Linked DNA regions of Pseudophaeobacter arcticus DSM 23566. The protein of the gene in region 1 interacts with the protein of each later gene in a pairwise test. Links are inferred from orthologs where the notes say so. Each region holds a gene or a part of one and is shown on either strand. Other genes may lie near its edges. The genes, in order: rlmB, tsaE and ARCT_RS0110705.

Region 1 (2,976 bases):
CTCCGGGCGCGAGGTGTGGAACGAGGGACATTGATAAAGATCTACGGTGGTTCCGCTCCGCAGTCCCTATAGATGTAGGATGGCAACAATTAAAAAAAAGATGCCAGAAGGTATTTTTTTAAAAAAATACCTTATTCGGGGCAGCCGTCAGTCCCGCAAAACCGCAGGCCAGTTGCCACGCGCCGCCTGCATTAGCTCAGGCTCTGCCGCCTGCCAGATCGCCTCGACAGAGGCGTTGTTGAGCAAGAACAGCTCACCATCTTCGATCCGCCACAGCCGGGGGTCCCCATGCGCCAGATAGCCCTGCGACACCGCATAGGCACAATAGCCGCCAAACACCGGTGCATAGGCACGGGGATTCGCCTCAAACTGCGCCTGATTGCCAGAAGAGGTAAAGCGCCAAAAAACGCCTTTCCACATCAGCGCAAACTCCTGACGGCCAGGCACCGCGCCCTGCCCTTCAAAAAAGGCGACAACATCATAGCCATCCAGCGCCAATCCATTGTGCGCAGAAAAGATCGGCGGCTCTGCCCGCGCAGATAGCGGCGCAAGACCTATGATCAATAGCAAAGCAGCAAGCGTATGGCGCAGTACCAATGGGGCCTCCGAAGGGTGCAAACAGGACAGGCCCAAATCTGGCCTAGAATGGGCGTTTTGCCTAGATGGGTTACGGATTTGTGATCTCACCGTGAGTGTATATGTGGGGGTGATCAGTCAAAAATATCCTCCACCAGATCGACAGCTTCCGACAATAGCGACTGAAAAAGCCCTTTGCGCTTTTTGATCTTCTTGCCCCTGGTGATTTTGCGGGGCGCATTTTTTCCATTTGTGCCCTTTGTCTTTTTGCCCCCGGGCCTGGTCGGCGCCACAGCAGCCCAGCCCGGCACCGCCCCCGGCAGGCAGGCGCCCTTGCCGGGGGCAAGGGGACGTGCCTTTTGGCTGGACAGCGGCGCGCCGCAGGTGCCACAGACAAGCGCCGAGAGACCACCGCCTGCGCCACCCGAATGCCCGGGCAAAAAGCGCGACTGCACGCCACAATAACAACAGCTCAGTATCTTGCCGCCATAGGCGCCGCTTTGTGCCATTTCCCCCTTGCCCTCATGCTGCCCTGCGGCCTCAGGACCGCTCTAGACTGGCATATAGGGCAATCGCCGCAGCATTTGAGACATTGAGCGAGCCAAACCCGCCGGCTGCGTCAATTTTCACCAGGTGATCAACTGTTTCCTTGGTTTTTTGCCGCAGCCCGGGGCCTTCGGCCCCCAGGACCAGGGCCACCGGCAGATCCTTGCGCCCCGCAAGGCAGCTCTCGATGGTCTGCTCGGCCTCGCCATCCAGCCCCAGCACCACATAGCCCATGTTCTGCAGCTCGGTAATGGTATCGGCCAGGTTGCGCATCCGCAGATAGGGCTGGCGCTCCAGGGCGCCGCTGGCGGTTTTGGCCAGGGCACCGGTTTCCGGCGCCGAATGGTGCCGGGTGCCGATGACGGCGCTGGCCCCAAAGACTTCGGCAGAGCGCAAAATGGCGCCCACATTATGCGGGTCGGTCACCCGATCCAGCAATACCACCCGCGGGATTTCGGCACCAATGCAGTTTTCCGACAAAGAGCCCCAGTTCAGCGGCATCACTTCCAGTGCGGCCCCCTGGTGCACCGAGTTTGGATCCAGCGGCGCGTTGAACCTGCGCGGCTCCACCAATTCGGGCTCGATCCCAGAGGCCGCGATGGCCTCTTCCAGCTTGTTCTGAGCATTCAATGTCACAATAAGGCGCAGTTTTTCCCGTTTTGGGTTCATCAGCGCATCACGCACGGCATGCAGCCCAAAGAGCCAGACGGTCTCAGCGCCACCGGCCTTTTTGTTCTGCTCCTTTTCGATCACCCACTGGGGCTTTTTCGTGGGTTTCTTTGACATCGTTCTCTCCAGCAAAAGGAATTTCAGGTTCGGGCAAAAAACTTGTGTTTTTTCTGTTGACGCCCCTTAGGTGCGCTAGTAATCACGCCCTCACAGCAGGTCAACAGCGACTTGCTAGTGGGCGACAGGCCGCAAGGTGTGGCAGGGGACTGTAACTCCCTCGCGGAGACGCACGCCTGGTTCGATTCCAGGGTCGCCCACCACTTCCTCATCTAAGCGGGAAGTGAAAATCAAATAATACCAAATATTTATGGAAAACAGAACTTTCACCTTGGTGACATAAGTTGGGAATTCCGTAGGGTTTCAGTCCCACCACAGCCGATCACAGGATGGCGGAGCTCTGGCAAATGCCCAAAAGCGTGCCCCATTCTATTGGGACCGGGCTATTGGGACCAGTCTATTGGGACCGGGGCGGATATTGTTTTCGCAAATGGGTCCCCAAGCGATATCGGACGGTTGATACCCGACAGCTTGTAGTCATCAGCTCGTAGTCATCTGTCTGCATACTTAAAATAAACTGGAGGCTGCCAAGACGGCCGTCGCTGTGGAAAACCATGTCACAGGATAGCATGTCACAGGATAGGTATGGGCAAAGCCTCAGGTCTCTGCCAGCGCCTGCTCGACCCAGGCAACCAAGCCGCCAAGCTCATCGGCGCCCTGAACGGCCATCCCGCCAGAAAAGGCCTTGAAGGGCTCAACGTTCATCCGATTGACGCCTGACACCACAACCATCCCCTGGGCCAGGGCCTCCCCTATGACCGGGCGCATGCCACGACCGTCGGCTTCGTGTTTGCCAAATTTATTGACGATCAGGACCTGTGGGCGGGGCTCTGCCTGCAGGCTGCTGGTCACCTGCCCCACCGCCTGCTCCAGTGCCTCAGGGTTCAGACGGCACCCACGAGCACCAGCGCCCAAGGATTGCGAAATGCGAATGGTCTCGCCATCGGGCAACACCCGTACATCCATGTCGCACAGGGCATCATCGCTGCATTCGGTATTGGTTTGCACAATCCCCGCCAGCGCAATGCCTTTGGCGTACAGCGCCTCTGCGAGGCTGCTCAGCAGCCG
Region 2 (3,026 bases), 2.8 Mb from region 1 along the record:
GCCCCCAGCAGAGGCAGCGCCTGACGCAGCCCGCCGCCGGTATCGAGCACCTGTGGGCTTTCATGGCTCAGCAGCACCGCCTTGGGCGCAAGATGCGCCTCCAGTACCTGCGGCAGGTAATGCAGATTGGCGACAATCCGTTGTGGCTGGATTGCCTGGGCCAGCTGTAGCGTATGGTCGATCAACGGCTGGCCGCCGACCGGGATCATCGGTTTGGGACAGGTCTGGGTCAGCGCCTTCATGCGGGTGCCAAAACCGGCGGCAAAGAGCATCACATTGGGACAGCTGCGGGGAGGAATGGTGAGGCTCATCAGCGCAGCTTTGCCAGGTTTTCAGGGGTGGGAGCAGGCAGTTCTGGCAACAAGAATTCCGCCAAAGGAGCAAGGGCCGGATGCTCCAACCCGTTGATAACATGGGTCCAGACGCGTGGTATCAACTCCAGATATTGGGGTTTGCCAAAGTCCTGCGACAGCCGGGCGAAAATGCCCAGAATACGCAGGTTGCGCTGGACGCCGATCACAGAATAGGCACCGCGAAACCCGGATTCATCCAGTCCAGAGGCATCCAGGTATCGGTTGATCATGCGGGACTCGATGGCGGCAGGCACATCCCGGCGGGCGTCTTGCAGAAGGGACACAAGATCATAGGCGGGATGGCCTATGCGGGCGTCTTGAAAATCAATCACGCCGACCTGTGCCAGACCCTCGCGATCAGGAAGGTACATCAGGTTTTGCACGTGAAAATCCCGATGCACAAAAACCATGTCCTCTTTCACGGTCTGGCGCAGGATATCCTCAAACTGGTTTTCAAACCGGGTTTTCAGATCCGAATCGCCCCTGCCGTTGATGGCGTCGCAATAGCGCTCGATCACCAGGCCGGACATTTCAGCCATGACGCGGGGGCCCAGATGATCCAGGCCGGGCAGTGCCTTTGATCCTGAGACTTTGTGCAGCTGGACCAAAAAATCGGTGGCCAGTGAATAGAGCGCTTTCTCCTGACGGGGATCCTGTTCGAGCACCTCGTAGAACCGCTGATCGCCAAAATCTTCGGTCAGCAAAAAGCCGTTATCTGCATCCTCGCCGAGGATGGCAGGGGCGCTGAAGTCAAGGGATCGCAGGTAGTTGGCGATACGGACAAAGGGGAGAATGGTCTCGCCGCTGCCAAGAGGGGCATCCATCAGGATCAAGGTGCGGCCATCCGGGCTCGTCAGTCGCTCATACCGGCGCGCCGAGGCATCGCCGGCCAGTGGCTCACGGCTCCAGTCGCCGCGTCCGGTGCGGTGCAAAAATGCCGAAATCTGGCTGTCACGGTCTGTCATGTGCTATCTCATCCATACGGCTTTGCCATTTGGCATCGCTCCAGGTCAGGGTCAGGTGACGGCAATCTTCCTCTGCGGGATCCAGCGTGAGCTTGAGATGCAGGGCATGTGCCGGTGTCAGCTCGGCCAGGCGATCGGGCCATTCAATCAGGCAGATGGCGTCGTCAAAGGCCTCAAACAGGCCAAGTTCTTCAATCTCTTCAAGGGCAGAAAGACGGTAGAGATCCGCATGCCACAGCTCACCCGATGGAACCTCGTAGGTTTGCACCAAAGTGAATGTGGGGGAGGGGACATCTTCGGGATGAGACATCAGCGATTGGATCAGGCTCCGGGCAAAATGAGTTTTACCTGCCCCAATCGGCCCCTCCAGCAAGAGACAGTCGCCGGGCTGCAGCTGTGCGGCAAGCTGCTGCGCCAGATCTGCCGTCGCCTCGGGCGAGGTCAGCTGACAGGAAATCGGGCTGTGTGCCGCTGTTGAAGAGCGCGGGTCAGAACGGGCGGGATCACTGGGTTTGGTCATGGCTGCACAATGCATCTGGGTTGCACGGGCTGCAAGCGCCAAGGGCGCAATCACCTGGCTGATGATCGCGCCCCTTCTGGGTTTGGGGTTTTAAAAATTTGCCTTGGGTTTCAGGCAGAGCTGCTTTGATCCGTGATGGCGAACTTTTGCTGTTCCATCGGTGGAAGGCCTGGCTCTGGGGTCCGAAAGCTAACCATGGTTGCGCCATTCTGGATTGCAGTCACCTTGCACAGCAGCGGTGTGCCGTCTCGCAGTTGCACCCGCGCCCACCAGGGGGTGCGGCCATCGCTGCCGGCAACAAAGTCGCGGATTTCTCCCCAGGCCGGCGTGGCGCTGCAGGTATCCTGCCAAACGCGGGCCGCATCCATGATGGAGACCTTGGCAAAACTGGCGTCAGGATCCATTTTCCACAGCGAATGATAGGTCTCGTTCGAGAAGGTCATGGTGCCGTCATTGGCAAAAACTGCAATCGCTTCGCCCATTTGGTCCATGATCGACTGACCCATTTCCAGCTCAGACCGGAACTGACGGGTTAGCGTAACCTCGGCGGTGATGTCTTCAAACAGAAAGGCAATGGCGCCATCGGGGTGGGGACGTCCCGACACCGAATAGACAGAGCCCGAGGGCAGGGACCATGTTTCCTGATAGCGACCTTCGGCGGCGGCCTCCAACAGATCTTCGATCTGGTGGCGCCAGCTGGAATAGTTCTTTGGCTCGGGCATCAAGCGCTGGTCGCGCAGCCGGTCAAAGAAGGTCATCAGTGTGGGTCGCGAGCTGAGAAAGCCGGCAGGCAGGGCGGTAAGATCAATCAAAACCGGGTTGAACAGCACCAGCTGACGGTTGCGGTCAAAGATCGCCAGACCGATGGAGAGCTGGGCAAAGGTTTTTGCCAGTGTCTGCACAAAGTTGCGCTGGGCCACCTCGGCATCGACCACGGCGTTTACATCCACCGCATGGCACAGCCAGCCGGCCTCTGTTTCGGTGGTCGAGATATTGTACCACAGGCGTTTGCTGCTCTCTGGCATCGGGATTGAGATCCGCTCAGCCCTGCCGCTTTTTTTAGGCTCATCCAGATTGTCGAACAGGGGTTCAGAGAATTCGGCATCGCGCCCGCGGAGCTTATGGCTGAGATCATCATAGGCGAGGTTCGACCAGGTCACGGCACCCTCTTCGGATTGCAGCCAGACC
Region 3 (3,111 bases), 490 kb from region 1 along the record:
TTCGTCTTTGATCATCTGGAGAACTGCGTCTGTGCTCATTCCCTTGGTCCTTCTGATTTTGATGTCAGGTAGTATTGTTTACAGTGCGTCCGTGCCGGACTCGCCGGTACGAATACGGATGGCCTGTTCGACGGGCGAAACAAAAATCTTGCCGTCGCCAATCTTGTCGGTTTTAGCAGCGTCAATGATGGCTTCAATGGCGGCTTCGACCTGATCGGCCTCGAGCACAACCTCGATCTTCACTTTGGGCAGGAAGTCGACAACATATTCTGCACCGCGGTAAAGTTCGGTATGGCCTTTTTGGCGGCCAAAGCCTTTGACTTCGATGACGGAGAGGCCCTGCACGCCTACATCCTGTAGCGCTTCCTTCACCTCGTCCAGTTTGAACGGCTTGATGATGGCTTCGATCTTTTTCATGCCTTGGACTCCTCACAACCTTGTCGAAGCTCGTCAGATCATTTCTTATTGGTGACGACAATGCGCTGTGCTGTCTCAGGGGGAGCAAGCTGGCAGATTTGAGTGCATCTGATTAAAAAATAGGCGATGCGCCCTAAATTTGTGCAAAAGTGAATCGCCAGGTCTTTGGGAGAAGGAGAGCCCTCATGATGGAACTGCTAACGGCCGCCCAGATGCGTGCCATAGAACAGGCCGCCATCGAGTCGGGGGAGGTCACGGGGCTGGAGCTGATGGAGCGCGCGGGCACCGGCGTGGTGGAGGCCATCTTTGAGGAATGGCCGGAACTGGAATTGGTCGGACAGGAGGGGGGCGCTGCCCCCGATCCTGCGGATCCCCCCCGAGGTATTTTGGGCAAGATGAAAGCCCTGGTGCTTTGTGGTCCCGGAAACAATGGTGGTGATGGCTTTGTTGTGGCGCGATTGTTGCGGGCGCGTGGCTGTGAGGTGGAGGTGTTTTTCTTTGGAGAGGCTGCGCACCTGCCGGCGGATGCGCGGGTCAATTTTGACCGGTGGTCAGAAATTGGGGCGGTGAAGCCGTTACAGGATGATGTATTTGATGGATGGCCGGATGAGACTTCGGGGGTTCACATTGTCATCGACGCCCTGTTTGGTACCGGATTGGCACGCCCGTTTTTGCAATGCCGCCATTTGTCGAGGAGGATGAACAGCTGTTCCGAGTTGGCCAGAACGAGAGATCTGTTTCCCAGGGTTGTTGCCGTGGATATTCCCAGTGGGCTTTGTGCGGATTCCGGGGCGTGGCTCGGGGATGATCAACCGCTTGATTTTGCGGGGCTGGCAAACCTGACCGTGACCTTTCACAGTTTGAAGCCAGGGCATTTCTTGGCTGATGGGCCTGCAAGCTGCGGCAAAGTGGTCTGTACGGATATCGGGTTGACTGCGCCATCAAAGCTGGGGTCGTTGTCGCGCAACGCTTTGATTGAGATGTATAATGACAATCGCCCTGGGCGGCATATTGTGTCTTTGGTTGGCGGTGGAGGGGAGCCCCACCTGTCGGCAAAACAGGGGCCGCATAAGTTCTCCCATGGTCATGCTCTGGTTTTGTCGGGGGGGCATGGCCGGACAGGGGCGGCGCGATTGGCGGCGCGCGGAGCGTTGCGGATTGGTGCCGGGCTGGTGACACTGGGGTCGCCCCGTTCGGCGATGTTTGAAAATGCAGCACAGCTGACAGCGATCATGCTGCACCAGATTGATGGTGCCCATGGGGTAAGTGAGCTGTTGGAAGACAAGCGGTTCAATGCCCTGTGTCTTGGCCCTGGGCTGGGCCGGGGGATGGATACCCAGGCGGTGGTGATTGCCGCCTTGAAAGCGCGGCGCGCGACTGTTTTGGATGCTGATGCGCTCACTCGATTTGAGCGCGATCCGCAGGTGCTGTTTGATTTGCTGCATGAAGATTGTGTGCTCACGCCACATGGGGGGGAGTTTGCAATACTGTTCCCGGATCTGGCGGCAAATCTTGCCGCGAGACCGCAAACAGGCCCGGCCTATTCCAAGGTGGATGCCACCCGCGAGGCCGCCGCGCGGTCGGGTTGCGTGGTGCTGTTCAAGGGGGCTGATACGGTGATTGCTGATCCAACAGGGCGCTGTTCGGTGAATTCAGCGCAGTATGAAAGGGCAGCGCCGTGGTTGGCCACTGCCGGGGCAGGGGATGTGTTGGCCGGGTTTATTACCGGGCTTCTGGCGCGCGGGTTGTCGCCAATGGCAGCGGCAGAGGTTGGGGCCTGGCTGCATGTGGAATGTGCCCGACAATATGGCCCCGGCCTGATTTCTGAAGATCTGCCAGAGCAACTGCCAGCCGTGTTGAACCGGCTGGAGCAGGGGGCTAGGCGCATGGGGCTGTGATGCGGGATTGGGTTGTGATGCGGGATTGGGCGCTGAGAGCTGCCCTGGCCGCTGCAACCTCTAGCCCGCTGGCATAGATGATATGGGGGCGGCTAAAGCGCAGAACTGTCAGCGTCATCTGGCGCAGCCCAAGATCGCAGATGAACTCCCCATCGACCAATGAGGCGGCCCGCGCCAGAGCCTGTGGTTTGCCAAAAATGGCTTTGGCCCGCCAATCACGAAGCAAGACCTGCTGGTCGGCAGGCAGGATCACATCACAGTCCGGGCGGCTGTCCCCCAGAGAGCCGGGCGCAAACCAAATGGCTTTGGTCGTGCTGAGATGCTGCTCTACCGCGAGACAGCTCACCAGTCCCAGATCGCGCGAGATGATGCTGTCGCCGGGCCTGAGTGTCTCGACCTTGCAGTCGCCGCGCCGCGTGAGCAACAGGGTGCCGGGTAGAAACCCGATAGAGATGGTCTGCGTGTCATTGACCTCGGGAGGGGGATGGTGCGGGCGCTTTGCCGGAGTCGCAAGCAACGACCCCGCAGGCCAAGGGGCTTGCGATTTCACGGTTTTGTACTCTTTTTGCCTCAAGTGTTTTTTGACCAGCCTAGGAGAGATCAAGGATCTGGTCGCGTCAATTTTTCCAGGCGGCTGCATAATGCGTTAATTTTTTCAGGATTGTTGCGCTCCTGCATTGTTCTGATTTTGGTGAAATTAGCGCTCGCATCCGATTGCAACCTTTGCTATCCACCGCGGCACGCGAAGAGTGATTTGCGAAACGTGCGGGTGTGGCGGAATTGGTAGACGCACCAG

What was found.
Region 2: the proteins of rlmB (region 1) and tsaE interact in binary tests that used the Escherichia coli proteins (3 or more experiments, as listed by UniProt). The link is inferred for Pseudophaeobacter arcticus DSM 23566 from one-to-one orthologs.
Region 3: the proteins of rlmB (region 1) and ARCT_RS0110705 interact in binary tests that used the Escherichia coli proteins (3 or more experiments, as listed by UniProt). The link is inferred for Pseudophaeobacter arcticus DSM 23566 from one-to-one orthologs.

Annotation. Positions count from the first base shown.
Region 1 is NZ_KI421507.1:910,608-913,583, reverse strand. The notes cover bases 13-2,835. They hold rlmB (23S rRNA (guanosine(2251)-2'-O)-methyltransferase RlmB), read right to left. Parts: upstream 1,909-2,835; coding sequence 1,117-1,908; downstream 13-1,116. Other genes in these bases: ARCT_RS0108250 (DUF2478 domain-containing protein), read right to left, coding at 2,506-2,835; ARCT_RS28355 (hypothetical protein), read right to left, coding at 711-1,085; ARCT_RS0108265 (YHS domain-containing (seleno)protein), read right to left, coding at 148-597. Outside these bases: more of ARCT_RS0108250, read right to left, coding at 2,836-2,976. UniProt on the Escherichia coli protein: Specifically methylates the ribose of guanosine 2251 in 23S rRNA.
Region 2 is NZ_KI421507.1:3,709,657-3,712,682, reverse strand. The notes cover bases 72-2,944. They hold tsaE (tRNA (adenosine(37)-N6)-threonylcarbamoyltransferase complex ATPase subunit type 1 TsaE), read right to left. Parts: upstream 1,839-2,944; coding sequence 1,305-1,838; downstream 72-1,304. Other genes in these bases: ARCT_RS0122445 (PAS-domain containing protein), read right to left, coding at 1,949-2,944; ARCT_RS0122460 (aminoglycoside phosphotransferase family protein), read right to left, coding at 311-1,318; ARCT_RS0122465 (nucleotidyltransferase family protein), read right to left, coding at 72-311. Also shown: more of ARCT_RS0122465, read right to left, coding at 1-71; more of ARCT_RS0122445, read right to left, coding at 2,945-3,026. UniProt on the Escherichia coli protein: Required for the formation of a threonylcarbamoyl group on adenosine at position 37 (t(6)A37) in tRNAs that read codons beginning with adenine.
Region 3 is NZ_KI421507.1:1,403,730-1,406,840, forward strand. What follows is about bases 1-2,958. They hold ARCT_RS0110705 (NAD(P)H-hydrate dehydratase), read left to right. Parts: upstream 1-602; coding sequence 603-2,315; downstream 2,316-2,958. Other genes in these bases: glnA (type I glutamate--ammonia ligase), read right to left, coding at 1-39; ARCT_RS0110700 (P-II family nitrogen regulator), read right to left, coding at 79-417; ARCT_RS25850 (Hint domain-containing protein), read right to left, coding at 2,296-2,865. UniProt on the Escherichia coli protein: Bifunctional enzyme that catalyzes the epimerization of the S- and R-forms of NAD(P)HX and the dehydration of the S-form of NAD(P)HX at the expense of ADP, which is converted to AMP.